2 regions of the Cupriavidus basilensis genome follow, and region 2 is predicted to be linked to the other one. Evidence: riboswitches for the same ligand, from Rfam matches in the RefSeq annotation. Region 2 holds a riboswitch; the other holds the start of a gene.
The links. Region 2 has a riboswitch for cobalamin ahead of F7R26_RS26040 (TonB-dependent receptor). Riboswitches for the same ligand answer to the same signal wherever they lie in the genome.

Region 1 (14,875 bases), on a different replicon from region 2:
TGTCTTCGTGGTGGCCGTTTCCCCTCTTCAGCTGGCAAGCCTGCGTGGCTGCGGCCGTAGCCGGCGTCTTGCTGGACCAATGGCTGGGCGAGCCCCGCCGCTGGCATCCGCTGGTCGGCTTCGGCCGCCTGGCGGCAGCGCTTGAGCGCCGCCTGAACCGCAGCCAGGCCGGCACGCCGCTGCGCCAGCGGCTCACCGGCCTGGCCGCCTGGGCGCTGATGGTGCTGGTGCCGGCCGCGCTGGCCGCCCTGCTGGTGCATGTCGCCGCGCAGTTCAGCGCGGCGCTGGCGTGGCTGCTGCAAGCGCTGGCACTCTACGCGGCACTGGGCGCGCGCAGCCTGGCCCAGCATATCGCGCCGATCGCCACGGCGCTCTCGCAGGGCAATCTCGCCGATGCGCGCCAGCTCACGGCACGCATCGTCTCGCGCGACACCACCGACGCGGATACCGAAGCGCTGGCCCGCGCCGCCTGCGAATCGGCGCTGGAGAATGGCAACGACGCCATCTTCGGCGCCCTGTTCTGGTTCCTGGTTGGCGGCGCGCCCGCCGTGGTCGCCTATCGCCTGGCCAACACGCTCGATGCGATGTGGGGCTACCGCACGCCGCGCCTGCTGTATTTCGGCTGGGCGGCCGCGCGGCTTGACGATGCGCTCAACCTGGCGCCCGCCCGCCTGACCGCGCTCTCGTACGCGCTGCTCGGGCGCACGGCCCAGGCGCTGCGCTGCTGGCGCGCGCAGGCACCGGCATGGTCCAGCCCCAATGCGGGCCCGGTCATGGCGGCCGGCGCCGGCGCCGTCGGCGTGGCGCTTGGCGGCCCCGCCCGCTATCACGGCGAATGGGAAGAGCGCCCGCCGCTGGGCATGGGCCACGCGCCCGGCGCGGCCGATGTGCATGCCTGCCTGCGCCTTGTTCAACGCACACTGTGGCTCTGGCTGGCCGCTTCCGGCGCCAGCGCCGCCCTCCTCCACTACGGCTTAGCATGAGTACTCCGATCCGCCACGGCGGCGACCTGCTCGCCGCCGCGCGCCGCCATGGCCGTCCGGTCGAAGACTGGCTCGATCTTTCCACCGGCATCAACCCGGACGGCTATCCCGTGCCACCCCTGCCCGCCGACGCGTGGCTGCGGCTGCCGCAAGATGACGATGGCCTGGCCGAACTGGCCGCGCAAGCCTACGGCGCGCCGCGCGCGCTGCCGGTGGCCGGCTCGCAGGCCGCCATCCGCACGCTGCCGCAACTGCTCCGGCCCGGGCGCGTCGGCGTGGCGGTGCAGGGATACAGCGAATACGCACCCGCCTTCGCACGCGCGGGGCATGAGGTTGTGCCGCTCGCGGAGACGGATTTCGCCCGTGCGGACCTGGCCGCGCAGCTCGATCACCTCGTGGTGGTGAACCCGAACAACCCAACCGGGCGCACGCTCGCGCAAGCCACGCTGCGGGCATGGCACGCGGATCTCGCCGCACGTGGCGGCACGCTGCTGCTCGACGAAGCCTTCATGGATTGCACGCCTGAGCGCTCGCTGGCCGCGCTGGCGGATCGCCCCGGCATGGTGGTGCTGCGCTCGCTGGGCAAGTTCTACGGCCTGGCCGGCGTGCGCTGCGGCTTTGTGCTGGCCGAGCCCGCATTGCTGGCAGCGCTGGCCGAGCAGCTCGGCCACTGGACCGTGGCCGGCCCCGCACGCGCAGTGGCACGCCTGGCGCTGGCCGATCGCGCCTGGCAGGCGGCCACGCGCGACCGTTTGCAACAAGCCGGCATCCGGCTCGCGACGCTGTTGCGCAAGCACGGCCTGACCCCCGTGGGCCGCCCCTTGTTCAACTGGGTGCCGCATGCCGATGCCCCGCGCCTGCACGAAGCGCTCGCGCGGCAAGGCGTGTGGGCGCGGCTGTTCGATGCACCACCGGGCATCCCTGGCGCGTTGCCAAGCCTGCGCCTGGGTTTGCCACCCGCGCAGGAGCCCGCGTGGCAACGGCTCGATGCAGCACTGGCCCAAGCCCTTGCAACAACGCGCTCCGACACCAGCACCCTATCCAGCTAACGCCCGATGACCCCTACCTCGATCACTACCCGTGCCCTGCTGGTCCTCTCCACGCTGCTGGGCAGCGCCCTTTGCAGCCAAGCCGGCGCCGCTGTATCCGTGGTCGATGACGCCGGCCAGACCGTCACGCTGGACCAGCCCGCGCGCCGCGTGATCTCGCTCGCGCCGCACGTCACCGAAATGCTCTACGCCGCCGGCGGCGGCTCGCGCATCGTCGGCACCGTAAGCTACAGCGACTACCCGCCACAGGCCCGCGACATCCCGCGCGTCGGCGACAACAAGGCGCTGGATCTCGAACGCATCGCCGCGCTCAAGCCCGACCTGATCGTGGTGTGGCGCCACGGCAATGCGCAGAAACAAACCGACCGCCTGCGTGCGCTCGGCCTGCCGCTGTTCTACAGCGAGCCGCGCAAGCTCGAAGGCATCCCCAGCAATATCGAGAGAATGGGCGTGCTGCTCGGCACCGAGCCCACCGCCAACAGCGCCGCCACCAGCTTCCGCCAGCAGATCGACAAGCTGCGCCAGACCTATGCGGCGCGTGCGCCGGTGACGGTGTTCTACCAGGTATGGCAACAACCCCTGATGACGCTCAGCGGCCAACACCTGATCAGCGACGTGCTCGCGCTATGCGGCGGGCGCAACCTGTTCGCCAACGAAGCGCTGCTGGTGCCGACGGTCTCGGTGGAATCCGTGGTAGCCGGCAACCCGGAAGTCATGATGACCGCCAGCATGGGCGCAACCCGCTCCGACCGGCCGCTGCCCGACTTCGCCATGTGGGAGCGCTGGAAACAGGTAACCGCCGTGGCGCGCGGCAACCTCTACGCCATCGACGGCGACCTGGTCAACCGCGCCGGACCACGCATCGTCCAAGGCGCGGAAATCGTGTGCAAGGACCTGGACAACGCAAGGCGCAAACGGCCAGCGCAGTAAGAGCGAGACAGTGGGTCAGGTCTGAAATCTCGTATTTAACGAGCGCCCGCCCTCTCCCCCGGCCCCTCTCCCACAAGTGGGAGAGGGGAGCCAACCAGCAGGAGCAGAATCGACATCGTCAGACCAACGATTCGGCGTAGCCGTGTGACCCGCCCTCAGGCGGGGAACACCCCAGCGCGATGCGAAGCGAGCCGTGAAGGTGTGCCAAGGCCGTATGGGGCGCCTCGGGATTCGGCGAAAAGAGCGGAAAAGAGGGACCCATGTCTGAGTATCGCCTTAAGGCGATGCGAGTTTGGGTCCCGGCCGCTCTTTTCGTCGAAGCCCGAGGGGGTAGTCGCCCCATCCGGCGCGCCTTCTTTGCCTACTTTCTTGGCAAGACAAGAAAGTAGGTCGCCGCCCCGCAGGGGCGGTGAAACTGCAGTTGCAGTTGCAGTCATCACCCAACACCCACAACCCACAACCCACAACCCACAACCTCAAACCCGATTCCACCACCGCAACCGCGCCAAACCACTACTCAAAGTAAACCGGCAACTCGCCCCATAACCAAGATCCCACCCCAGCGTAGTAGCCAGCGGCACCCCGAGCCAGTGCGCCGCCAGCATACGCATCGGCCCCGCATGCGCAACAACCCACAGCCGGTCCGGAGCCTCCACCGGCAAGGCATCAGCCCAGGCCGCCACACGCGCCATCGCCTGCGCGACAGTCTCGCCCCCATGCGGCCGCGCATGCAGCAGATCCGCAGCCCACGCATCCAGCTCGGCGCGCGGCACGGCGTCCCATGCAAGGCCTTCCCAACGGCCAAAATCGAGTTCGCGCAACTGCGCATCGGCTTGCGGCACCAAACCGAAATCCCGCGCAAGTAAATCAGCCGTAGCGCGAGCCCGCGTCATCGTGCTGCAAACAATGCGCTGCGGCGCAAGGCCATCGAGTGCCAGCAGCATGCGGGAAGGCTCGGGCAAAACGGGCTGAGCCAGCGGCAGGTCAAGCGCGCCGTAGCAGATCCCCTGCGCAACCTCGGGCGCCGCGTGGCGGATCAGGACCAGGTCCATGCCGCCGCCACCAGATAGATCAACAACTCAGCCAGCTGCTGCGCCATGCCGAGGCAATCGCCGGTGTAGCCGCCAATGCGGCGAACAAAGTAGCGCCCCAGCAAAAAGCGCAGCGCGACCAAGGCAACGATCACCACGGCAGCGAACAGCGGCGACACCAGCAACAGCGGCAACCCACCGCAAAGCAGCGTGAAACCCAGCCCGATGCCGGACAGCCGCTGCGCCACCGGCTTGGCCTTGCCTTCGGCACGCACGTAGTCCAGCGTGGCAAGATAGCTCACCGCCATGGCGCGGCTGGCCGCATGCGCGGCCACCAGCACCAGCAGCAACTCCACCATGCCACTGCGTGCGGCAATCGCCACCAGCAGTTGCCACTTGAGCAGCAGCGCCACCACCAGCGCGATGGCGCCAAATGCGCCAATGCGCGAGTCATGCATGATGCGCAGCACGTCCTCGCGCCGGTAGCCGCCGCCAAAGGCATCCACGCAGTCGGCCAGGCCGTCCTCGTGAAAAGCGCCGGTGGCCAGCAGCGTCACGGCCATGCCCATCAGCAAGGCCACGCCCGGCGGCCACCATTGCAGCGCGCCCCAGCTAGCCAGCGCGCCCAGCACGCCAACCAGCAACCCCACCAGCGGAAAGTAACGCGCCGCCGCGTTCAGGTAGTGCGGCGCAAAACCAACCCAGCGCGGCACCGGCACCCGCGTGAAGTAGCCGACGGCGGTCAGGAAGTAGCGAAGTTCGTCGAGCATGGGCGGGTGCGTTGGGCCAGGTAGCGGGAGCGTGCCGCGGCCTACGCCGACGCGGTGCTGACGCCAGCCGCGCCGAAGGTGGCCATCTCGCGCAGGAAGGCCGCGGCGGACGCGACCAGCGGATAGGCCAGCGCGGCGCCGGTGCCCTCGCCCAGGCGCAGGTCCAGCGCCAGCAGCGGCTCGGCGCCGAAACAATCCAGCAAGCGGCGGTGGCCGTGCTCGTGCGAGCAATGCGAGAACACGCAGTATTCCAGCACTGCGGGCACGAGGCGCTGCGCCACCAGCAGCGCGGCCGAGGCGATAAAGCCATCGACCAGGATCACCATGCGGCTCGCGGCGGCGGCGAGGAAGGCGCCGGTCATCATGGCGATCTCAAAGCCGCCGAAGGCGGCCAGTACATCGAGCGGCTCCACCGCATCCGCGTGCAGCGCCAGCGCCTGCGCCAGCACCGCGCGCTTGCGCGCGAGGCCCGCGTCGTCCAGGCCGGTGCCGCGGCCGATGCAGTCCTCAATCGGTGTATCGGTAAGCCGGCTCACCAGGCAAGCAGCCGACGAGGTATTGGCAATGCCCATCTCGCCAAAGCCGATCACGTTGCTGCCCTGCTGCGCGTGGCGCAGCACGCGCGCCATGCCGGCGGTGAGCGCTGCCTGCACCTGCTCCGCGCTCATGGCGCGCTCAAAGGCAAAATTGCGCGTGCCCGCGGCAATGCGGCAGTTGACCAGCCCGGGCGCGGACGGCAGCGGCGCGCGCACCCCCGCATCCACCACTTCCAGCGCCAGCCCGTGCAGGCGCGAGAACACATTGATGGCCGCACCCCCGGCCAGGAAGTTGAGCACCATCTGCGCCGTGACCTCGGCCGGATAGGCGCTCACGCCGGCATCGGCCACGCCATGGTCCCCGGCGAACACGATCACCGCGGGACGCTTGAGCTCCGGCGTGCCACTGCCGGTAATCAGGCCGATCTGCAAGGCCAGATCCTCGAGCCGGCCGAGCGCGCCGAGCGGCTTGGTCTTGGCATCGATGGCGGCTTGCAGGGCCGGGCGCAGGGAGGCGTCGAGCGGGGTGATGGCGGGAAACTGCATGGTATTTCTTGGTGTGGCTGAGAAAAGATTCGATTCGCTGGAACAAGAATAGACGTTTTACATCTCGACGCCACGTTGGGCCTTGATGCCTTGCTGGAAGGCATGCTTGACTGGCGTCATGTCCGTCACGGTATCCGCCGCCTCGATCAGCGCGGGCGGCGCGCCGCGGCCGGTGATGACCACGTGCTGCATCGGCGGGCGGGCACGCAGGTCGGCGATGACGGTGTCGACATCGAGGTAATGCAGCTTGAGCGCGATATTGAGCTCGTCCAGCAGCACCAGCCCGATCGACGGGTCGCGCAGCAGCGAGCGCGCCACCTCCCACGCGGCCTGGGCCTTGGCCACGTCACGCGCGCGATCCTGGGTTTCCCAGGTGTAGCCCTCGCCCATCACATGGAAGGCGCACTGCTCCGGAAAGCGCCGCAGGAACAATTCCTCGCCGCTGGGAATCGCGCCCTTGATGAATTGCACCACGCCGGCCTGCATGCCGTGGCCAAGCGCGCGCACCACCATGCCAAAGCCGGAGCTGGATTTGCCCTTGCCATTGCCGGTGGTGATGACGATCACGCCGCGCTCGTCCTGCGCCGCGGCAATCTTGGCATCCACGACATCCTTCTTGCGCAGCATGCGCGCCTTGTGGCGCTCGTCGCGGGCGGCGTCTTCCGACGTGGAGGTCTCAAGGGCTTTGGGTTCAGTCATGTTGGGTTTCGTCCGGTACGGGAGAATACGCCCCGTCGGCAATCAGCGCGGTATGGCGGCCGTCGCTGACGCTGACAATGGGCGTGCGCAGCGCGTGCGAGCAATGCGCGGGGGTCAGGACCTGCGTGGCGGGGCCATGCAGGCACAGGCCGTCTTCGGCCAGCAGCAAAGCATGGGTCGCGTAGCGCCGCGCCAGGTTAAGGTCGTGCAGGATCACCACGATGGCGTGGCGGCCGGCGCGGGCCAGCCGCGCCAGGGTTTCCAGCACCATGATCTGGTGGCGCAGGTCGAGGTGGGCGGCGGGTTCGTCCAGCATCAGCAGCGGCGCCTGTTGCGCCAGCGTGGCGGCCAGCGAGACGCGCTGGCGCTCGCCGCCGGACAGGGTCAGCACGTCGCGCCCGGCCAGCGCATCGAGATCCATCTCGCGCATCACGGCCGCGACCACCGCGTCGTCCTCGCGGCCGGCCCAGCCCCAGCCGGAGAGATGCGGGTGGCGGCCCACCGCCACGGCGTCGCGCACCGACATCGAGAAGGTGTCGTGCACCGCCTGAGGCAGGTAGGCGCGGCGCAATGCCAGGGCCGCGGGCGGCGTCTGCAGCGGCGCGCAGCCATCGAGCAGCACCACGCCGCCGTCCGGCTTGCGCAGCCCGGCCAGCACCGACATCAGCGTGGACTTGCCGACGCCGTTCGGGCCCACGATGCACCACAGCTCGCCCGCCTGCATGGACAGGCTCAGGCCATCGAGCAGCACGCGCGCGCCGGCGCGCAATTGCAAGGACTGCAGCACCAGCGACGGACAAGCGGTGACGGGTTCGTTCCAGGTCGGCATGGTAGTCAGCGCGGCCTGCGCAGCAGGAGAAAGAGGAAAGTCGGCACGCCCAGCAGCGCTGTGATCACGCCAACCGGCAACTGCGCCGGCGCAATCACCGTGCGCGCCACCAGGTCGGCCGCCATCAGCAACGTACCGCCCAGCAAGGCCGAGGCAGGCAGCATCAGGCGCTGGTCGTTGCCCCAGGCAAGGCGCACCAGGTGCGGCACCACCAGCCCGACAAAGCCGATCGAGCCGGCCGAGGTAATGGCCACCGCGATCGCCAGCGAGGCCAGCACGAACACCGACATGCGTACCGCGCCGACGCGCACGCCCAGCGCCTGCGCCACGGTCTCGCCCATCAGCATGGCATTGAGCGAGCGCGCCATCGGCATGGCCAGCAGCACAGCCAGCGCCAGCGCACCCAGCGCAAGGCCGTAGCTGGCGGTGCCGCCCAGGTCGCCGGTCAGCCAGAACAGCATGCCGCGCAAACGGGCCTCGGGCGCCACGCTCAAGATCAAGGTAATCAGCGCGCCCCAGCCAGCGGCCAGGATCACGCCGGTCAGCAGCAGGCGCGAGCCGGCCTCATGATGCCCGCCCTGCACCTGCGGATGCAGCAGGTCGCGCCGCGCCAGCGTGGCCACCAGCACCATCGAGAACAGCGCGCCGCCGGCCGCGCCGGCCTGCACTGTCCACAGAGGCCACATCATCAGCATGGCGGTGAGCGCGCCGGTGGCCGCACCGCCCGATACGCCAAGCACATAGGGCTCGGCCAGCGGATTGCGCAGCAGCACCTGCATCAGCGCGCCGGTCAGCGCCAGCAGGCCGCCGCAAGCGAATGCCGCGGCCGCGCGCGGCAGCCGCAGCTCACGCACGATGGCCCCGGCGGTATCGTCGGCACCGACAAACAGCGCGTGCCAGACCTGCGCACCCGACAAGGGCACGCTGCCCACCGCCAGCGACAGCAGGAACACCGCCACGCCGGCGGCGGCAAGCATCAGCCAGACGGCTAGCGCGCGGCGCATGTCAGGCGGCCACCATCATTTCTGGCGCCAGCCAAGCGTGACAAAGCCGGCGCGTCCCTGCGTGTTGTAGGGATAGGCGAGCTGGTAGTTCTTGTCGAACAGGTTTTCCACACGGGCGGCCACGAACCATTGCTTGTCGATGTTATAGCGGGCGTTGAGGTTGACGATACCGTATCCGCCCAGCGTGCGCGAGCCACTATCCATGCGCGTCGAGGAGATGATCCACTCGCCGCCCAGGCGGAAGTCGCCAAACTGGCGGCCCACGTCGAAGGCGGCATGGCGGCGCGCGCGGCGCAGCAACTGCGTGTTGCTCTGCTCATCCACCGGGTTCTGGAAGGTGATGCTGGCGCCCACATCGGTGCCCATCAGCCTGGCGCGCCAGGAGGCTTCGACGCCTTGCACCTTGGCCTTGTTGACATTTTGCGCCAGGTACAGACCGTTGGGCTGCAGCGCCGAGGTGATCAGGTTGTCGTAGCGGGTCTCGAACGCCGTCACGCGCAGCAGGCCGGCAGCATCGGTGTTGTACTGCGCGCCCAGCTCGACCGACTTGGCGCGCTCGGGCTGGATGCCCGGCTGGCCGTAGCCAGGATAATAGAGCTCGTTGAACGTCGGCGCGCGAAAGGCATTGCTGGCGTTGGCGATCAGCTTGAACGCCTCGGTCACGTTATAGCCATAGCCGGCAAAGTAGCTGGCTTGGCTGCCGAAGTCCGAGTAGTGGTCGTTGCGCACATTGAGCTGCAACTGGTGCTTGCCCAGCCGGCCATCGTAGCCCCCGAACACCGACGCAATATTGCGGCCCGGTGCGCCATACGTGTTTGAGCTGAATTCCTGCTGCGCATACTCCGTGCCGAACAGCAGCTTATGGGTCGGCGCCAGCGCATATTCGTTCTGCCAGGTGTACTGGCGATTGCGCGTGTTGAAGTTGCTGTTGAACAGTCCGTTCAAGGTGTTTTCGCTATTGTCCCCGCTCTGCGCGACCTTGAAATGCGTGGTCCAGTCCCGGGTAATCTTGCCGTTGACAAAGGCGGATACGGTGTACAACTCGCTGTTCATCCACCAGACATCGGTCGGTTTGCCTGTCGTGGTGTCGTAGGAGAGCTTGCTCTTCGAGTAGTAGGCGGTGACGCCGGCATCCCAGTCGCTGGTGAAACGATGCTTCACCTGGCCCGATACGCTCTTGTTGTCATACGGGTTGTCGTTCGGGTTCGGGCCCATGCCCTTCTTTGCCTTGGCCGGATTGTCACCGTTCCATTGGGCCGCGTTGATCGCCGAAAAGCCGTCTGTCTTGACTGCCGACCCGGTGATATTGAACGAGGTATCGCCCACCTGGCCGCCGTAGCCCACCGTGCCCTGGCGCGTATTGTTGCTGCCGTACTCGATCTGCGCGTTGGCCGCTGGGGCCTGGCCCGCGCCGCTCTTGGTGAAGATCTGCACCACGCCGCCGATCGCATCCGAGCCATAGAGCGCCGAGACATTGCCGCGCACGATCTCGATATGGTCGATCTGGTCGGGCAGGATATTCGAGAGCTGGGCCGTGCCGCTGCTGGCCGCCGAGATCCGCATGCCGTCGATCAGGATCAGCGTCTGGTTGGAGTTGGCCCCGCGCATGAACAGGCTGGTATTGGCACCCAGGCCGCCGTTGGCGGCAAACTCCACACCGGCCTGCGTGCGCAGCAGCGAGCGCAGGTCGACGGCTTGCGAGTTGACGATATCCTGCTGGGTCACCACGGTGGTATGCGGCAGCGCGTCGGTCAAAGGCTGTGCAGTGCGGGTAGCAGTGACCACCACCGGGTCGAGTTGCGCGTCTGGCGCGGGTTGCGCAGCGGATTGCGCAGCGGACTGGGCCATGGCCGCGCCTGGCGCGCTCATGGCAAGCCAGGCGGCAAGCGCGGCGGGCAGTTGCCGCGAGACGAAAACGGGTGTGGTGTGACGGCGCGCCGGCAATGCCGGACGGCTCGACGTGGAGGGCGAAAAGCGCATGATGCGAAGTGGGAGAGAGCTGCCTAGTCCGTTCCCCCGCGGACCGTCTGGCGACGAAGCACGCCGCTGGCTTGCGCGGCAAAAAGCAGCGGAGGGCGGCGCACTCTCATCCAGGCCGGTATCCGGGCTGACGACACCAGTCCGACCGCCTTCCCGAACCTTGCGGTTCAGTGGCTGAGTGGTCGGCCTTGCGATCTTGCGATCACGGTCGCTTACCGTTGCGGGGGCAGCACAGGTTGGCTCGGCCCTGCCCTGGCGGCGGCGGCTGGCTCCCTGTTTCCCGTTGAACTGCAACCCTGTAGTGAATAGGATTACGAGCACCTGGAACGTGCGCGAGTGTAGGCAGTTTCGAGGCAAGCGTCAATGCCGCGGCAAAACACGGGGAAAGCGCCCGGAAACAGGCATAAAGCCGTCGCCACGGATGCCGTTAAACGACGATGCATGCAACTTCGGCACGCAGGCCCGGTCACACACGTCTGCGTTCGCCGTCCGCACGATAGCGCTTGGGCTAAAATCCCAAAACCCGAGACCCTAGATATGACAGGCTCTATGCTCACCGAACTCGAACAACTCGCCGCCAAGATCGGGCGTGTGCTGCACCATGCCGATACCCTGGCGGCGGAGAACCAGCGGCTGCGCGAGGAGATCGAACGCCTGCAGGCCGACGCCAGCCAGCTGCGCGGCGACCGTGAAGCCATGGCCGCCGACCGCGAGCTGCTCAATATCAAGATCGAGGAAGCGCAGCTGCGCATCCAGTCGATCCTGGACAAGCTGCCCACCGCCAGCGACGCCCGCCAGCTCGACCTGCTGGGCGAAGGCGATGCGGCCAGCCGCGCCGAACAGAAGGGACCCGGAGAAAACGCATGAGCAATAAGCAAGTCGAGGTCAACATTGCCGGCCAGTCCTACCGGTTCGCCATTGCCGCCGACAACGAGGCCGCGCTGCTGGAGGCCGCGGCACTGGTAGACGGCCAGATGACCCGGCTCAAGGGCGGGGTATCCGCCAAGGGCGTGGAACGCGTTGCCGTGATGGCCGCGATCAGCATCGCCTCGGACCTGCTCGCGCTCAAGCGCAAGCAGCAAGACGATGGCGCGATTCCCGTTGATGCAGTGCGTGCGCGCATTCGCGAGCTAAACGAGCGCGCGGACGAAGCCCTGCGCCAGTACGCGCATGTGGGCACCAATTCGCCCGTGCCGCGCAACTGATGCCCTGCCTGTGCCGGCGGTGTACCGCACGGCACAGGCAGGCGGCAATACGCCCGTGATTTCGGCCCGATGTGCCCCACATGCCGCGCGCGTCAGCAAAATGTAACGACACGCAAAGACGGGCTTGGTATGGAAAGCCTCGCGGTGTATAGTGGAGCCAAGCCGCACCAAGCCACATAGTTGCGGCACCTTAGGTCGGGTTATCGCGCCTGACCGCCGTTTTCATCCCATCCAAGTTAGAAACGGCAAACGTCTGACAGCCATGCCAAAGCAGTACGCGTTTGGCAGTGCAAAAAGTCAGACGTTTGACAGTTTCCCTGCCTGGTTCGTCAGGATCATATTCCTTGAACCGATAAGCATTTGTTGGTGCGGGATTATGCCGTGTGGGCGAGCGCGTCGCATGGTTCATAGTTGCAGTCTGGACTCCCTGAACCGGTGATGTACCCGAAATGCGGCTTCCGCAGCCACTCTGAACCTCACTTGGGTTCAGGATGCCGATCCAGCGGCCGAGGCGGGGACCCCTCTAAAGGCGGTGGTTATTCAACCACCGCCTTTTCCTTTTGTGGCGCAGGTTGACCTGCGTTGCTTCCGCAGTGCCCTTCCTCTGTTTTTGCGCCACGGCCCACACCCGCCAGACGGTTTTCTTTTGGCCGTGCTTGCTGCACCATATCGCTGTCGCCAACGTCACGCCCGCCCTGCCCGCCCATGAGCCGATCCACGCAAGCCAATACCGCCGCGCGCGCCCGCCAGTACTGGCTGATGAAGTCGGAACCCGACGAGGCCAGCATCGATACGCTAGCCGAACGCGGCACCTTGCCATGGACCGGCGTGCGCAACTACCAGGCGCGCAACTTCATGCGCGACGGCATGCAAATCGGCGACGGCGTGCTGTTCTATCACTCCTCCTGCCCGCAGCCCGGCATTGCCGGCCTGGCCGAGGTCTGCTCGCAGCCCTACCCCGATCCCACCCAGTTCGACCCGAAGAGCGATTACTACGACGCCGCCGCCAAGCCGGATGCCCCGCGCTGGATGCTGGTTGACGTGCGCTTTGTCGGCAAGGGCCCGCTGATCTCGCTGGCCGACCTGCGCGCGCATGACGAACTGGCCGACATGGTCGTGCTACGCCGCGGCAACCGGTTGTCGATCACGCCGGTGACCCCGGCCGAATGGCGTTTCATCACCACGCGGCTGATGCGCTAGCCCGGCAACGGCGGCGACAGCAGCGGCATGAAACAATGGCTGCCGACGACATAACTACAACGCCAACAAGGTCGATTCCGCGTCATGAGCTTTTCCCTGATTCCCGGGCTGCTGCTGCTCGGCGCCTTTACCGGCTTCTGCGCCGGCCTGCTTGGCGTAGGCGGCGGCATGCTGATGGTGCCCTTCCTCACGCTGCTGTTTACCGCCCTGGCCTTCCCCCTTGAGGCCATCGTCCATATGGCCATCGCCACCTCCATGGCGACCATCCTGTTTACCTCGCTGTCCTCGGTGCGCGCCCACCACAAGCGCAGCATGGTGCGATGGAAGCTGGTGCTGGCCCTGGCGCCCGGCATCCTGATTGGCGGCATGATCGGCGGCGGCAAGGTCTTCGCGGCGCTCAAGACCAGCTGGCTGTCGCTACTGTTCGCTGTATTCGTGGGCTTTTCGGCGTGGCAGATGCTGCGCAACCGCAAGCCCGCCCCGCACCGGCAACTGCCGGGCACACCGGGCATGCTGGGTGCGGGCGGCGTGATCGGCTTCCTGTCCAGCCTGGTGGGCGCGGGCGGCGGCTTTGTCTCGGTGCCGTTCATGACCTGGTGCAACGTGCCCATTCACAATGCCGTGGCCACCTCGGCCGCACTCGGGTTTCCCATCGCGGTGGCGAGCGTGATCGGCTACGTGTGGAGCGGGCTGGGCCAGACCGGGCTGCCGGCCGGCTCACTCGGCTACATTTACCTGCCGGCGCTGGCGGTGATCGCGGTGGCCAGCGTGCTGACCGCGCCGCTGGGCGCGCGCACCGCGCACCGCATGGATGTCGCACAGTTGAAGAAAGTCTTCGCCTGCCTGCTGTTCAGCCTGTCGGCCTACATGATGTGGAAGGCCTGGCACGCGTTCTGAGGCTGCAGGTGCCAGCGATGCACCCCGCGGATACAAGTAGATACAAGGTCGCACGGGACGTAGCGGAACGATCACCTGGGCGGCGCGTCTGATACCCATCGTCTGACAAGGAAGAATCCAATGAAACATCTGCTTGCCGCCACGCTGCTCGGTACTACCGCCATGGTTGCCTCCGCCCAGGGCGGCGGCCCTAGCCACGACCCGGCCCCTGCCGGCGTGCTGACGCTGTCCGCCCAGGCCGCCACCGAAGTGCCGACCGACGTGGTGCACCTGACGCTCGCCGCCGAGCAGGAAGGCGCGGAACCGGGTGCGATTTCCTCGGCGCTGTCGGCAAAGACGGCGGACGTGATCGCGCAGGCCAAGCGTACCAGTGGCGTGCAGGCCCAATCGGGCGGCTTCACCATCTATCCGTCCAACGACAAGAACGGGCGCATCAGCACCTGGCGCGGCCGCGCCGAGGTGATTCTGGAATCGCGCGATTTCACCGCCGTGTCCAAGCTCGCGGGGCAGCTCGCCAGCCAGATGCAGGTGCAGAACATCAGCTTCTCGCTCTCGCGCGAAGCCCGCCAGGCGGCCGAGACCAAGCTGACCGAGCAGGCCGTGGCCTCGTTCCGCGACAAGGCCCAGGCTACCACCAAGCTGTTCGGCTACGGCAGCTACACCATCCGTGAAGTGCAGGTAGGCGAGGTTGGCGCGGTGCAACCGATGCCGCGCATGTACGCAGCCAAGGCCATGATGGCGGATTCCGCGCCGGTGCCGGTCGAGGGCGGCAAGGCCCAGGTCACCGTGACCGTGAACGGCTCGGTGCAGATGCTCAAGTAAGCGCCGTCCAAAGCCACAGGCTCAAGGATCAAGGCAGAAGGCAAAAGGAAGAAGGCACGGAACAAGGCCCCTGCCGCGCAAGCGGCAGGGGCCTTGTCCATGATGCAGGAGCCATCAAGAAGCGGCCGCGCTTACAGCTCCCCGAACTGCTGGCGCAGCACGTTCTTCTGCACCTTGCCCATGGTGTTGCGCGGCAACTCTTCCACCACGTGCACGCGCTTAGGTACCTTGAAATTGGCGATACGCCCCTTGAGCCCGCCGATCAGGCTCAGCGCATCCAGCGAGGCACCGGGCTTGCCAACCACCACCGCCACCACCGCCTCACCAAAATCGGCATGCGGCACGCCGATCACGGCGCTTTCCGCCACGCCCGGCATCTCGTCGATAAAGCTCT
Region 2 (14,875 bases):
TCTGCATGCCCGCCACCCACTCGCGCGCACGGCTGACAGCCTCGTCGTAGCGTGAACGATGGCTGGCCGGCGCCACGGCCGGCGCGGCTGCGCCGGTGCGCGCCGCGCGGTCCATGGCCATCGCCACCACGGCGGTGTCGTCCACGTCCGGGTAATGCGGGTTGGCGTACTGGAAAGCCCAGCCGCCGGGACGCACGTCGGGGCGCCGCACGATCCAGTCGCCGCGCACGTCCAGCACCTGCAGCGGGCGCAGCCATTGCAAGCCGCGCTCAACGGCCGCCTCGGCACGCGGGCCACCCACCTCCAGCAAGGCGTGGCTGGCCAGCGAGGTGTCCCACACCGGCGACAGGCACGGCTGGCAATAGGCCTCGTCGCCATGCACCACCAGCAGCTTCTCGATGGAGGCGCGGGCCACCGCCACATCGGGATCGGTGCGCGGCACGCCAAGCACGTCGAACATCATCACGGCATTGGCCATGGCCGGAAAGATCGCGCCCAGGCCATCCTCGCCGTTCAGGCGCTCGCGCACGAACTTCTCGGCGCGGGCGATGGCGCGCGCGCGCAGGCTGCGGGGGAACAACGGCTCCGCCACGCGCAAGCCGGCGTCCAGCACACGGAACAGGCCGAACCACACGCGCTTCTGGTGCGGTGCGCGCGGGGCCAGCCGGGCTGCCTGGCAAGGACGGATGAACAGCTCGTCGATGCCTACGCCACGCGGGTTCCTGGCCTGGGGACGCAGGCTGTTGAGCACCAGCAGCGGCACGATCACCGTGCGGGCCCAGTACGCGACCTTGGACAGGTGGAACGGGAACCACAGCGGCAGCAGCATGATCTCCACCGGCATCATCGGCACCGCCTGCCACGGCATCACGCCGTACAGCGCGAGCAGCGTGCGGGTAAAGACATTGCTGGCCTCGGCACCACCCATCCCGTGGATGGCGGCGCGGGCACGGCGCATAGGCTCCGACTCGGTGTCGTCGCCAATCATCTTGAGCGCGAAATACGCCTTCACGCTGGCGCTGATGTCCGAGCGGCCCTGATGGAACAGCGGCCAGCCGCCGTCGGCATTCTGGATGCGGCGCAGGTAGCGCGCGATACGGGCTTCCAGCACGGTATCCGGGGTCTCGCCCAGGTAGTGCACCAGCAGTACATATTCCGCCGGAATCGTGGCGTCGGCCTCCAGCTCGAACACCCAGTGGCCATCCGGCCGCTGGCTGGCCAGCAAGGCGTCTAGCGCGCGGTCGAGCGTGCCTTCCAACTCGTCTGGCGCGGGCGCGGCATGCGCGGGCGCATTCGAATTGGGGGATAGTGCAACTTGGCTCATCGGTTTCGATGTCCTCTTTTCAACAACGCAATTACGGCAATGCCGCACGCGGCCGTGAGCGGCCATGGGCGGCAGTCAATCGGCGGATTCACCTCACACGAGGCCATGCCGCAGCAAAATCCATAGCAATCGCGGGCGCGGCACGCGCACCCGCGCCCGCGGGCTGGCCCAGCCGCGAGCCAGCAGACGCTGCAGGATCACGTGGTAGACCTCGCCCATGATGCGCGGCGAACGGACCGTGCGGCGCGGCGCCGCGTTCATGATGACGAATGCCTGGTCGTAGTACGCCTGCGCCTGCTGCGCGACGTCCAGGCACGCGCGGCCAACGGCAGGATGCCCGACGATGGCATGCGGCGTGCCGATCGGCACGCCCGCGCCCAGCAGCGCTTCGGCCGGCAGGTACACACGGCCCAGGTCCGCGTCTTCGTCGATATCGCGCAGGATATTGGTCAGTTGCAACGCGCGGCCAAGGTGATGCGCCAGCGCGACGCCGGCGTCGCGCTCCATGCCGAACACGCGCACGGCAAGGCGCCCCACCGCGCTGGCCACGCGGTCGCAATAGAGATCCAGCGTCGCGTTGTCCGGCGCGCGGATATCCGCGTGCACGTCCATGGCCATGCCATCGATCACGGCGAGGAAATCCTCCTGCTGCAAACCGAAGCGCTGGATCTGGGCGGACAGCCCGCGCAATGCCGCCGGCGGCGTGCCGGCATAGCACGCGGCAAGATCGGTGCGCCAGGCGTCGAGCCCGGCAAGGCGCGTGGCACGCGGGCCATCGCCATCGGCAATATCGTCCACCGCACGGCAAAAGCCATAGATCTCGAACATCGCCTCGCGTTGCGCGGCGGGCAGGATCTTGAGAGCGGTATGGAATGAGCTGCCGGACGATACGGCATGGCCCGCTTGTGGGACGGTTTGCACTGCGATTTCTGTTCCGGCCACGTAACTCCTCGTCACGCGTTGGACCGCCGTGCTGCTTTGCTGCCTGGGCCTGGCTTGTCGCCACAGCCCGGCACGCAGCGCCAGGCGGCATGTTTGGGGTAGTGGGCGATTATACCAACTCCGGCCATGGGCTCGGCCGCCAGCCGAAGAAGGGGGTTGGAGGGGGATGTGCCGTGCTGGCCACCGCCAGCGCCGCCGGGCCATGCACTGGCCTGAAGCGCGCGGCACCGCGTTCAGGTTGGCTGGCAAGCGCCTATCTAACGCGCGGGCTGGCGCGGCGGCGCTCCATCACGAATTTGCCGCGCCTTGGATCGTAGCGTGCTATTTCGATGTAGTTGGCATCGTTTAGCGGGTTGTTATCGCATCCTCCAGCACCTGCGCCACTTGCCGCAGCCTGTGCGGCCAGGGCACGCTCGGCCTCGGCGGCGGCGCGCATGCGGCGCAGGTCGGCCAGCACGGATGGCGAGATGCGATCGAGCAGACGGCTGGACCTCAGCTTGTTCATGGCGGCCTTCCTCGAAGGGATGGCGCCAGTGTAGGCCCGTGGTACGGCCGTTTAATGTGCCCTGGAGCACGCACCGGCGCATTTTTTTTGCGCCGTGGCTGGCGCGAGCCACGCCGGCGCCGCCAGCCCGCGGGCAGGGAACGTGCTCAGAACCCCAGCGGATAGCCGTCCTTACGGTGGTCCGAAGCCGCCGCGTAGCCATCCTCCAGGCGCATCGCGATCTGCGCGCCGCCGAATTCCAGGTTGCCTTGCGGCGCTACCTCCACCTTGTGGCCGCGCGCGCGCAAGCCTTCGACGGTGGCGGCGGGGCAATTCCACTCCACCGCGATGGTGGCGTTGTCGTCCAGCACGCGCCAGCGAGGCGCATCGCACGCGGCTTGCGGGTTCTGGCCGAAATCCGCGAGCCGGCTGGTCATTTGCAGGTGGCCTTGCGCCTGCATCGAGCCGCCCATCACGCCGAAGCTGGCCAGCGGCGCGCCCTTTCGCATCAGGAAGCCAGGAATGATGGTGTGGAACGGCCGCTTGCCAGGGCTTACCTGGTTGGGGTGGCCCGGCTTGAGATTGAAGCCCCAGCCACGGTTATGCAGCGCAATGCCGGTGCCGGGCACGACCACGCCGGAGCCAAAGCCTTTGAAGTTGGACTGGATGTACGACACCATCATGCCGCTCTTGTCAGCCGTGGTCAGGTACACGGTGCCGCCGCTGTGAGGCTTGCCCGGGCCGGCCGCCGCCGCGCGCTCCGGGTCGATGGCCTTGGCGCGGCTGGCCAGGTAGCCGCGATCGAGCAGGTGGGCGGCCTGCACCTCGGTCATTGCCTCAGGGTCACCCACGTACGCGTGCAGGTCGGCAAACGCCAGCTTCATGGCTTCCACCTGCACATGGATGGCGGCGGCGGAGTCCACGCCCATGGCCGCGACATCGAAATGCTCCAGCATGCCCAGCGCCATCAGCGCCCCGATGCCCTGCCCGTTCGGGCCGATCTCGAACAACGCCAGGTCGCGATAGGACATGCTGATCGGCTGGACCCAGTCCGCGCGATGGGCGGCGAGGTCGGCCTCGGTGATCAGCCCGCCGGTGGCGCGCGCATGCGCGGCGATGCGGCCGGCCAGTTCACCGTGATAGAAGTCGTCGCCCTTGGTCTCGGCGATGCGCGCCAGCGTCTGCGCCTGGCCCGTGCAGATGAAGCGCTCGCCCGGCAGCGGCGCACGCCCGTTCGGCGCGAAGGCGTCGGCAAAGCCCGGCTTGTCGATCAGCACGGGCACCTGTGCCTGCCACTGGCGGTGCACGGTGTGCGAGACCAGGAACCCGTTGCGCGCATATTCCAGCGCGGGCTCGAAGAGCTCGGCAAACGGCAGGCTGCCGAACTTTTCCCACGTGGCGCGCCAGCCGGAAACGGCACCAGGCACGGTCACGGTGTCCCAGCCGTTGACCGGCATGCTGCCGTAGCGCGAGAAATACTCGGGCGTCCACGCCGCCGGCGCCCGTCCACTGGCGTTCAGGCCGTGCAGTTCCTTGCCGTCCCAGATCAGCGCAAAGGCATCGCCGCCGATCCCGTTCATGCACGGCTCGACCACGGTCAGCGCGATCGCCGTGGCCAGCGCCGCGTCCACGGCATTGCCGCCACGGGCCAGCATGCGCAGGCCTGCCGCTGCCGCCAGCGGCTGCGAGGTGGCCACCACGTTGTCGGCCAGCACGGGCACGCGTTGCGAGGGATAGGGGAAATTCCAGAAATTGGTCATGGCTTTGCGAGGCTCCGAGGGTTGGGGGTTCTGGCCAGCGGCTTGCACGGCAGCGCCGGCCAGATGCGTTTGTGCTTTGTGCTTTGTGCTTGCGCGGTGGCTACTCGATCTTGATGTTGGCCGCGCGCGCCACCTTCTCCCACGCGCGCATCTCGTCGCCGATCATGCGGCCGAATGGCTCGGGTGCGGTGTACTTGATCTGCACGCCCTGTGCTTCCATGGCCGCGGCCAGCTCCGGCGAAGCCAGAACCTCCTTCATCGCGGCGCTGAGTTGCTTGAGCACCTGGGGCGGCGTGCCCTTGGGCGCAACCAGGCCGAACAGGTTGTCGGCACGGAAATCGCGGATGCCGGCCTCGGTCACTGTCTGGGCATCGGGCAAGGAGCTCAGACGGTGATCGGACGCCACCGCCAGCAACCGCAGCTTGCCGGATTTCACGTGCGGCAGGGCCGAGGGAATGCTGTCGAACATCATGCTCGCACGGCCTGCCATCAGGTCCGGCAGCGCGAAGGCGCTGCCCTTGTACGGCACGTGCACCACGTCCACGCCGGTACGCAGCTTGAACAGTTCCGACTCCAGGTGCGACAACGTGCCGGAGCCCTGCGAGGCAAAGTTGTACTTGCCGGGTGACGCCTTGAGCAGGCTGACCAGCTCAGGCACCGAATGCACCGGCAACGAGGCCGGCACCACCAGGATATGCGGCACGGTGCCGATGCCGGCAATGGGCACGAAATCGCGGGTGAGGCTGGCGGGCTGGTTGCTGTACGTGGCAGCCGCGATGGCGGCATTGCTGACAGCGGCCAGGTAAAGCGTATAGCCATCGGGCGCGGCCTTGGCCGCGAAGCTCATGCCGATGGCCCCGCCGGCGCCGGGGCGGTTGTCCACCACCACCGGCTGCTTGAGCACGGCGGACAAGCGCTGGCCCACCGCGCGCGCCAGCACATCGGTGGCGCCGGACGGCGGGAAGGACAGCACCAGCTGGACCGCGTGGTCCGGGTAGTCCGCGGCGGCGGCTGGCGTGGTGGTGGTTGCGGCGCACACGGCCAGCGCCAGCAGCAGGCCGGCTTGTGCCCGCTTGCCCCCAAGGAAGCGACGGGCTGGCCCCTGCAACGCGCGGGTACGGTAAAGCGACTGGATAAACATGATCAGGGTAGCTCCGGATAGCGTCGAAGACGTTAACTGCCGAGGTAGAGTCGGAACGTTCCGGGGCGCAGCCGCTTTGGCTGCCGGCTTGTTTGCGCGCCCCTGTCATGCTGGATCTGGCTTCGCCCTGGGGCGATATTGACTGACGGGAAGCGCAGATTTTAGGCGTGCCCGGCGGCCACCGGAATGCGGATCGGCCATAGAGCTATGCGAAAATGGAATACGCATTGCGGCCACCGCCTGGCGCCCTTGCCAGGCAAGACCGGCGGCAGGCTTTCCCTCATCGCCCGACGCTTCCGAAGACACATCCCATGCAGCTGAAATGGATCGACGACCTGCTGGTCCTGGAGAAGACGCGCAGCTTCTCGCGCGCCGCCGAGTTGCGGCATATCACGCAGTCAGCGCTGTCGCGGCGCATCCGCTCGCTGGAGGACTGGGCCGGTGCGGTGCTGGTCGACCGCAATACCTTCCCCATGGACCTGACCCCGGCCGGCAAAACCTTCTGCACCAGCGGGCGCGAGGCACTCACGCTGCTGATGGAGGCACGCGCCACGCTGCGCCAGGAAAGCCGCATGCCGGGCAAGGCGATCCAGATTGCCGCCGGGCATACCTTGTCGCTGACCTTCCTGCCGGGCTGGCTCAAGGCATGCCAGAAGCGCTACGGCCAGTTCAATGCCCGGGTCGTGGCCGCCAACGTGCTCGAAGCCGTGGTGGCGCTGTCGGAGGGCAACTGCGACCTGATGCTGGGCTACAACCATACGCGGGTGCCGGTCTCGCTGGACCCGGACAAGTTCCGCAGCCTCACGGTCGGGCACGACGTGCTGATGCCGCTGTGCGCGCCCAATGCGCGCGGCGCCCCGCTGTTCTCGCTAGGCAGCAGTGGCGCCAAGCCGATTCCCTACCTGGCCTACACGGCCAGCACCACGCTCGGCCGCATCGTCGAGGTGATCCTCGAAGACGCGCCGCCACGCCGTGCGCTGGCGCGTTGCTATGAGGCAGACATGGCAATCCTGTTGATGAAGATGGCCAGCGAGGGCCACGGCGTGGCCTGGCTGCCGCGCACCACCGCGGCCGATGCGCTCGCAGCGGGCACGCTGGTGCCGGCAGGAGACGCCACATGGTGCTCGGCATTCGATATCTGCGCGTATCGCGCCGCCCATGCCAGCAACCCTACCCTGCTGGCGCTCTGGGAGGTGCTGGAGCACGTTCCCGCCCATGGCGAGGGTGGTGGCCGTGAACCGAACTGCTAGTGGGAACCGTTTCACCCGGATAAGCAAGACGCGGCGCCGCGTGGCTGGGCCATGCGCGAGGATCCGAACACCGCGCGCGAAATCCTCCGGATCAGCGCGCGTTGCCCCGCCAGCGGGCGCGTCCCTTGCCTCAGGTGCTGGGAGCAACCGTCACGAACACGGGGTTCGAATAGAACCACAGGTCGTTGTAGTTGCGCGCGTTGATGGCATTGAAGCGTGGCGTGTTTTCCGTCAGGTCCGTCTTCAGGTCGGGCAGCGGGTTGCCGTTGGCGGTCTCGCCCGGCACGTTCATGCCAAGATTGGTGCCGCGCAGCCGGAAGTACTGGCTCTTGGCCGCATTGAAGGTGTAGGTCACCGTGTTGTAGCCGTCCTTGTCCAGCTTCCAGTCGGCCTTGGTGAACGTGGCGATGACCTTGGTGGAGTCGTTGGTGTCCTTGCTGTAGCCGGGCGTGCCGGGCAAGGCGCGCGGCGTGACGTCACCAGCGATCAGGTCGATGTGGTCCACCGTGGGCTTGACGTTGACGTTGGCGCCGCTGTCCAGCGGGTACTCGAAGTTGTTGCGGTCCGGGCTCTTGAAGCGGATGGTCACGGTCACGCTATCGCCGGCGCGGGCCTTGAGCTCACCGCCCATCTCGCGCTTGGTGCCGCTTGCGGCCACATTGAAGTCCAGCGCGTTGATGAGATCGCCGAACACCGAGAACGCCTTGCCCGCGCGCAAGCCATCCAACACCGACTTGATGCCGGTCCCCTCCAGCCAGACGTAGTTGCGGGCGTACTCGCCGGGGAAGTAGCCGCTGCTGAATAGCCCGCCGGCAGTCTTGAAATGGTGGTCCGAGTTGGCGATGTTCCAGAAGCGGCGGCCGTCGCCCAGCAGCGCGTCCCAGATCCCGCCGACCTGCGCGACCACGTAGTCCACGCCGCCGTAGGTGCGCGACTTCAGGTTCGCCGGGTCGTAGCTGCTGTTATAGCCGCCGCGGTCGGGCTCCATCTGATTGCCAACCATGCCTTCCACCGCGAACGCGATGTTCGGTGCGAGGTCATTGAACTCGCGGTAGTCGGCGACCGTGTACTTGCCCGGATTGCGCGACGGATGGTTGATCAGCGCGTAGCTGGTATCGGGGAAGTTGGTCTTGAGCCAGGTGAACGCCTGCACCGCATCGGCGTGGCTGGAGGCGGCGGTGCGCGGCGCCTTGGCGTTCCAGGCCGCCACGTCCGCCGGATCGAACATGGTGTCGGGACGGCCGGTGAAGAAATACTCGAATTCGTTGGCGCCCTTGACCGCCGTTGCGAGTGCGGGCGAACCGCTGAAGATGCCCACGTTGACGTGATCGTGGGTGGGCATGTCCCACTCGAAGGTCGAGAAGATCAGCTTGCCGGGATAGCGGCCATCGGCCTGCAGCTGCTTGAGCGCCGGGACTTCGTAGTTGGCCAGGGCCTTCGAGAACGGGATCGGGCCGCCCGGGATTGCCGTGCCCGTACTATCGCGATCCGACACGCGCAGGTGGTTCGACAAGGCCATCCAGTCGAGGTTGTTAGCGGTGAAGGCCTGGTCGAGCACCGTGGTGAGCGGACTCTGCGCGTCGTTCGATTCGATGGTGTGGACATGCAGGTCGCCGGTGGTCCACTTGCCGGTGACTTCGGCAACCGGCGTGACGGGCGTGATGGGCGTGCTCGGTGCGGGTGCGGCCGGCGCGCTGTTGCCGGACGGCTCGCCGTTGCCGTTGCAGCCGTAGAAGCCGCCGGCGATGCACAAGGAGGCCGCTAGGCCGAGGATGGATCTGGTGTGGCGCATTGGATTCGATTTCCCTGATGACACTGTTTTGTATTGACCCGGCTGGTCCGCGCGTCTTTCGTCCGGGCGCGCTGGCAAGGCTCTTATGGGCGCAGATAGTGATTGGCGTTCGTGACACAGAGGTGACGCAAAGACGACAAATTCAGCATTCAGGTAAATCGATGCACTTATTTGGGAAAATTCGTATCGTTGAGACGACATTCCGACTTACAGAATGATCAACCGCGTGTGCGAAGCCTCGCTTAATGCGCGCGTCATGCAAATCGGCTAGTGCGGAGAGAAGAAAGCGTCACTGAAGCGAATGGCGAAGGCCGATGCGGCAAGCACTATAGTGAAGACTGTTTCCACGCCGCCAGAAGGATGCAGCATGAACGCCAGCCTCTATCGCATCACCGCCGTGAAAATCCTGATCGCCGCGCTGCTACCGGTGGCAGCCGCGCATGCGCAGCTCGGGGATCTGCTCAAAGGCGCCACGCAGGGCGGCACCGAGAGTTCGTCCGGTGGCCTGAGCGGCCTGGGCGGCAGCCTGGGCGGGATGAGTGGAATGCCCTCGCTGCAATCGCTGAGTTCGGGCAGCACCGGCAATGTCGCCGGGATCCTGGAATACTGCGTGAAGAACAACTACCTTGGCGGCGCCAGCGGCGCCGCCTCGGTCAAAGACAAGCTGCTGGGCAAGGTCGGCGGCGACTCGCCCACATCGGACGCCGGCTACACCAGCGGCGCCAAGGGCATCCTGAGCAGCAGCGACGGCAAGCAGTTCGACCTGAGCGGTGGCGGCCTCAAGGACCAGGTCACCAAGCAGGTCTGCGACAAGATCCTCGCGCAGGGCAAGTCGCTGCTGTAGGGCCAGGCGCGCCGAGCGCCCCGTCAGCGCTCAGCGGCTCAGCGCTCAGGCGGGCGACAGGCGGAAGGCCGACACGGCATGGTGCAGCGCGCCGGCCTGGTCTTCCAGCGACGTGGCGGCCGCGCTCGCTTGCTCCACCAGCGCCGCGTTCTGCTGCGTCATCTGGTCCATCTGCGCGACCGCGCGATTGACCTCCTCGATGCCGGTGCGCTGCTCCGCGGTGGCCGAGGCAATGCCATCCATGATGGACGTCACGCGGCCGACCGCGTTGACGATCTCGGCCATGGTCTGCCCGGCCTGCTCCACCAGTGCCGAGCCGCTGTCGACCTGGCCCACGGACTCGACGATCAGCGTCTTGATTTCCTTGGCCGCGCCCGCGCTGCGCTGCGCCAGGTTGCGCACCTCACCGGCCACCACCGCAAACCCGCGGCCTTGCTCGCCGGCGCGCGCGGCTTCCACCGCAGCGTTAAGCGCCAGGATATTGGTCTGGAAAGCGATGCCGTCGATCACGCCGATGATGTCGTTGATCTTGCGCGAGCTGGCGGTGATGCCGCGCATCTTGTCCACCACCTGGCTGACCACGCTGCCGCCCTGCTGCGCGATCTGCGAGGCGTCGGCCACATACTGGCTAGCCTCCTTGGCGTTGTCGGCGTTCTGGCGCACCGTCGCGGTGATCTGCTCCATGCTGGCGGCGGTCTGCTGCAGCGAGGCCGCCTGCTGCTCGGTGCGGCTCGACAGGTCGCTATTGCCCGAGGCGATCTCCTGGGCCGCCGAGGTGATGGAATCGGCCGATTGCTGGATGCCCGCCACCGTGCCGGCGAGCTGGTCGCGCATATGGCCGATGGCGTACATCAGGCTGGAGCGGTCGTCCGGGTGGGTTTCGACGCGCGCCGTGAGGTCGCCGCTGGCCATGCGCAAGGCAACGGCCGCGGCGGTAGCGGGCTCGCCGCCCACCGAGCTCTGGATGCTGCGGATCAGCAGCGTGGCCACCGCGGAAATCACGATGCCCAGCAGCACCAGCAGCCCCAGCGATTGATACAGCGAGGCGCGGAACTGCGCTTGCACGTCATCCATGTACGTGCCGGCGACCAGGTCCCAGCCCCACGGCTTGAAGCGCGCCACGTAGCCGATCTTGGGGCTCGGCTGGTCGCTGCCCGGCTTGGGCCACCAGTAGTCCAGGTGGCCTGCGCCTTCGGCCGACGCGCCGCGGGCCGCGATATCGGCATACAAGGCGTTGCCCTTGGCGTCCTTGAAGTCGATCATGTTCTTGCCGTTGAGCTTGGGGTTGATGGGATGCATCAACAGCACGGAATCCGCGCCGACAATGGTGATGTAGCCATCCTTGCCATAACGCTGCGCGGCGACGCGGGCCGTGGCCTGGGCCTTGGCATCGGCCTCGGATATCTTACCCTGGCGCGCCTGCTCGGCATAGTCGCGCACCAGCGAGAGTGACATGTCGACGATGTTAGCCAGCTCGCCGCGGCGATCGGCCATTTGCAGCTGGCGGGTCTGGAAGGCGTGCATCACGGTCAGCAACAGCAGGCCGAGCCAGGCCAGCACAAGGGGAATCCACAGCTTTTTCCGCAGGGTCAGACGATTCATGGCATTCGCTTCTCGAGGCAATGGCCGGCCATGCAGGAGGCATGCGGCATCTCCGGATATCGGAGCCAGGCCCGCCTTCTTTAGCGAAAGGCGCGGCAGGACCGCAGGAAAGGCCACGAAGCGCAAAAAATATCGCATGAAGCACCAAAATGGCGACAGGTTGTGCCAGGCGCGAAACGCTCGCGCACCCGCACGGTGCAAAAAAACGCCTGCCATCTGCCCCCGAATGCGGCGCAAATACCGCTACAATGCGCCTCGCATGCCACTCAGTAATTGCAACCAACTTGCAAATACTGAGTGGCATGACAAGGGTTCGAAGGTGCCTCCGGCGCGCAGCACGCGGCGGGGGTTAAACGGGAAACAGGTGCGCCGCCGGCCATGCCACGGCTAATCCTGTGCTGCCCCCGCAACGGTCAGCAGGTACAAAGGTGTCACGCCGCGCCAACAGGCCGCGGCAGCCACTGCGCATCATCGCGCGGGAAGGCGGCACCCCGGACGCGCCCCAGCGGCAGGCGTCCCCCTGCAAGCCCGGATACCGGCCTTCGACCGATCACCGGGGCTGCGGACGGGCGGCCAGGCGTGAGACGGCTGGCCACGCGCCTGGCCGTCACTGCGCGCGCGTCCGCGGCTGGTTCGTTTATTGCCGCCGGGCGGGGTCGCCCGCGGCCAATGATGGAAAACGCATGTCCGCGCGCCCTCGCATTGCCCATACCGCCTCGCCGGCGGCCGCCAAGCCACCCCAACGTCGTCATGCGCCCAAGCCGCCACGCCAGCTCGCGCAGCATTGCGCGCTCGCGCTGTCGCTGGGGGCCTTCGCCGGCATCGGCGCCGATGCCGCCTGGGCGGCGGAAGATGCCCAACCTTCAGAGCGAGCGCAATCGCAGCGGTCGCGCGGCGACAGCACGGTGCTACCGCCGGTGGTCGTCAGCAGCGCCTCGCAGCCGCCCGGGCTGGCGCTGTCCGAGCCCACCAGCACCGGCAGCCGCCTTGGCCTGACCCCGCTGGAAACGCCTGCCAGCGTGGAAGTCCTGTCCGGCGACACCATTCGCGAACGCGGCGATTTGTCGGTGCGCGAGGCCGTGACCCGCGCCACCGGCATCACTTCCAATGGCGCGCCCGGCAACGGCGGCACGGCGCTCGCGGCACGCGGCTTTGCGGGACAAGGCTCGGTGATGCAGCTGTACGATGGCACGCGCCTCTACGTGGCCTCCGGCACTGTCACATTTCCCTTCGATACCTGGTCCGTGGACCGCATCGAGGTGCTGCGCGGCGCGGCCTCGGTCATGGTTGGCGAGGGCGCGATCGGCGGCGTGGTCAACGTGATTCCCAAGAAGCCGATGCCCGCGCCGATCGCCAACGAGCTGCAGCTCACCGGCGGCACGCAGAAAACAGCGCGCGCGGCGTTCGACAGCGGCGGCGCGGTCAACGAGACCCTCTCCTACCGCCTCAACGCCAGCTACGGCCGCTCCGGCGGCTGGGTGGACCGGGGCGACTCGCGCAGCCTAGCGGTGTCGGCCGCGGTGCGGCTGGACGTATCGCCCGAGTTCAACCTGACGCTGTCCTATGACGACGCCGACCAGCATCCGATGCAATACCTGGGCACGCCGCTGGCGGCCGGCAGCCTGGACACCTCGCTGCGCAAGAAGAACTACAACGTTGGCGACGCCGACATCACCTATCGCGACCGCTGGACCCGGCTCGCGGCGCAGTGGCAGCCCAACGAGCGCGTCACGGTGCGCAACCAGTTCTACTACCTCACCAGCCAGCGCCACTGGCGCGACGCCGAGTCCTATACCTTGCTGCCCGCGACGGGCCAGGTACGCCGCACCGACTACCTGGAGATCCTGCACGACCAGGAACAGGTGGGCGACCGCGCCGACCTGATGATCGATGGCCAGCTGTTCGGCATGGCCAATACCGCCATGGTGGGGTTCGACGTCAACCGCATCAACTTCACTCACAGCAACAACTCGCCCTATGGCGGCGCGTCCACGGTCAATGCCTACCAGTTCGACCCGGGCCAGTTCTTCAGCCCGCCGGGCATTGTCACGTCGCCGCGTTTTCGCACCCACACCACGCAAGCCGCACTGTTTGGCGAGGACCGCCTGCAGCTGACCCGGCAATGGTCGGTGATTGGCGGCGTGCGGCTGGACCATGCGCAGCTGGAACGCGGCAACCTGGTCACGGGCGACGACTGGACCCGCAGTTTCAACAACATCACGTGGCGCGCGGGCACGGTCTACGCATTCACGCCAGCCTTGTCGGTGTATGCGCAGTACGCCACCGCCACCGATCCCCTTGGCGCACTGATCTCCACCTCGGACGCACAGAAGGATTTCAAGCTGGCCACCGGCAGGCAGATCGAAGCCGGGGTCAAGCAATCGTTCTGGAACCAGCGCGGCGAGTGGACCTTTGCCGCCTACCAGATCGTCAAGAAGAACCTGCTGACACGCGACGCCAGCAACCCGGCGTTGTCGGTACAGGTGGGCGAGCAATCCTCGCGCGGGCTGGAGGCATCGGTCAGCGTGGCACTCATGCACGGGTTGCGCCTGGATGCCAACGGCACCGTGCTGCGCGCCCGCTACGACAACTTCGCGGAAAGCGTGAACGGCGCGCTGGTCTCGCGCAATGGCAACGTGCCCACCAGCGTTGCGCAGCAGGCGGCCAACCTGTGGCTGACATGGGCCTTCGCACCGCAGTGGCAGGCAGGCGGCGGCCTGCGCTACGTGGGCAAGCGCTACACCAACAACGCCAATACCACCGCCATGCCGTCGTACACGGTGGTGGATGCCTCGCTGCAATGGCGCGCATCGCGCAAGACGGCGCTGACGCTGCGCGTGTACAACCTGTTCAACCGAGACTACGCCGAGTCCGCCGGCAACAGCGGCGGCCAGTGGCTGCTGGGCCGGCCGCGCGCGGCCGAGCTGTCGGCCAACTTCTACTTCTAGGCCGGCCATGGCAAGCACACCCCTGCCCTGGCGTGAAGCCTGCTGGCGCTTCACGCGCCGCTGGCTCTACCTGGTGCACCGCTGGGCCGGGATCGCGGGCTGCCTGCTGATCGCCATGTGGTTTCTCTCGGGACTGGTCATGATGTATGTGGCCTTTCCCGCGCTGACCGATACCGAGCGCCACGCGGGGCTCCCGCCGCTGGACCTGCCCGGGGTAAGGATCACGCCGGATGCCGCGATGGCCAGCGCGGGCCTCACCCGCTTTCCGCGCAGCCTGCGCCTGGAGATGATGGGCGCGCACCCGGTCTACCGGATGATCGACTGGAACGGCAAGCCTTACACCATCTCCGCCCGCGACGCGGCGCGCATCGAACAGGTGGATGCCGCTGCCGCACAAGCCATCGCCCACCGTTTCTCCGGGGCGGCGGGCGCGCGCTGGGTGGAAACCGCGGAGCGCGACCAGTGGACCGTGCCCAACGGGCTCAATCCCTGGCGGCCGCTGCATCGCATTGCGCTGGACGATGCGGCCGGCTCCGAGCTGTATGTGTCGGCCCGGACCGGCGAGGTGATGCGCGACACGAACCGCGCCGAACGGTTCTGGAACTGGCTCGGCGCGGTGCCGCACTGGCTGTACTTCACGCCGGTGCGGGCCGACCCGCCGCTATGGCGGCAGGTCGTGCTGTGGACCTCCGGCGCATGCATTGCCGTGGCCGTCAGCGGCATCTGGATCGGCTGGCTGCGGCTGCGCGTGCGCCGCCGGTTTGCGCACGGCAGCGCCGGCGGCACCT

Region 1: another riboswitch for cobalamin. It lies ahead of F7R26_RS16135 (TonB-dependent receptor plug domain-containing protein); the one in region 2 lies ahead of F7R26_RS26040 (TonB-dependent receptor).

The regions. Positions count from the first base shown of each region.
Region 1 covers NZ_CP062803.1:3,503,433-3,518,307, forward strand. The annotation lists gene cbiB (adenosylcobinamide-phosphate synthase CbiB) at 1-983, shown strand, start outside; gene cobD (threonine-phosphate decarboxylase CobD) at 980-2,032, shown strand; gene F7R26_RS16100 (cobalamin-binding protein) at 2,039-2,962, shown strand; gene cobC (alpha-ribazole phosphatase family protein) at 3,439-4,014, opposite strand; gene F7R26_RS16110 (adenosylcobinamide-GDP ribazoletransferase) at 3,999-4,763, opposite strand; gene cobT (nicotinate-nucleotide--dimethylbenzimidazole phosphoribosyltransferase) at 4,805-5,845, opposite strand; gene cobO (cob(I)yrinic acid a,c-diamide adenosyltransferase) at 5,903-6,544, opposite strand; gene F7R26_RS16125 (ABC transporter ATP-binding protein) at 6,537-7,373, opposite strand; gene F7R26_RS16130 (FecCD family ABC transporter permease) at 7,379-8,377, opposite strand; gene F7R26_RS16135 (TonB-dependent receptor plug domain-containing protein) at 8,393-10,225, opposite strand; cobalamin riboswitch at 10,454-10,697, opposite strand; gene F7R26_RS16140 (hypothetical protein) at 10,907-11,224, shown strand; gene F7R26_RS16145 (cell division protein ZapA) at 11,221-11,562, shown strand; RNA gene ssrS (6S RNA) at 11,874-12,084, shown strand; gene F7R26_RS16155 (EVE domain-containing protein) at 12,268-12,762, shown strand; gene F7R26_RS16160 (sulfite exporter TauE/SafE family protein) at 12,847-13,659, shown strand; gene F7R26_RS16165 (SIMPL domain-containing protein) at 13,780-14,481, shown strand; gene F7R26_RS16170 (malonate--CoA ligase) at 14,613-14,875, opposite strand, start outside.
Region 2 covers NZ_CP062804.1:1,162,188-1,177,062, reverse strand. The annotation lists gene shc (squalene--hopene cyclase) at 1-1,324, opposite strand, end outside; gene hpnD (presqualene diphosphate synthase HpnD) at 1,418-2,266, opposite strand; gene F7R26_RS26075 (hypothetical protein) at 2,520-2,771, opposite strand; gene F7R26_RS26070 (gamma-glutamyltransferase family protein) at 2,918-4,510, opposite strand; gene F7R26_RS26065 (Bug family tripartite tricarboxylate transporter substrate binding protein) at 4,611-5,651, opposite strand; gene F7R26_RS26060 (LysR substrate-binding domain-containing protein) at 5,963-6,901, shown strand; gene F7R26_RS26055 (S-layer protein) at 7,032-8,693, opposite strand; gene F7R26_RS26050 (YjjA family protein) at 9,061-9,537, shown strand; gene F7R26_RS26045 (methyl-accepting chemotaxis protein) at 9,583-11,139, opposite strand; cobalamin riboswitch at 11,440-11,697, shown strand; gene F7R26_RS26040 (TonB-dependent receptor) at 11,823-14,087, shown strand; gene F7R26_RS26035 (PepSY domain-containing protein) at 14,095-14,875, shown strand, end outside.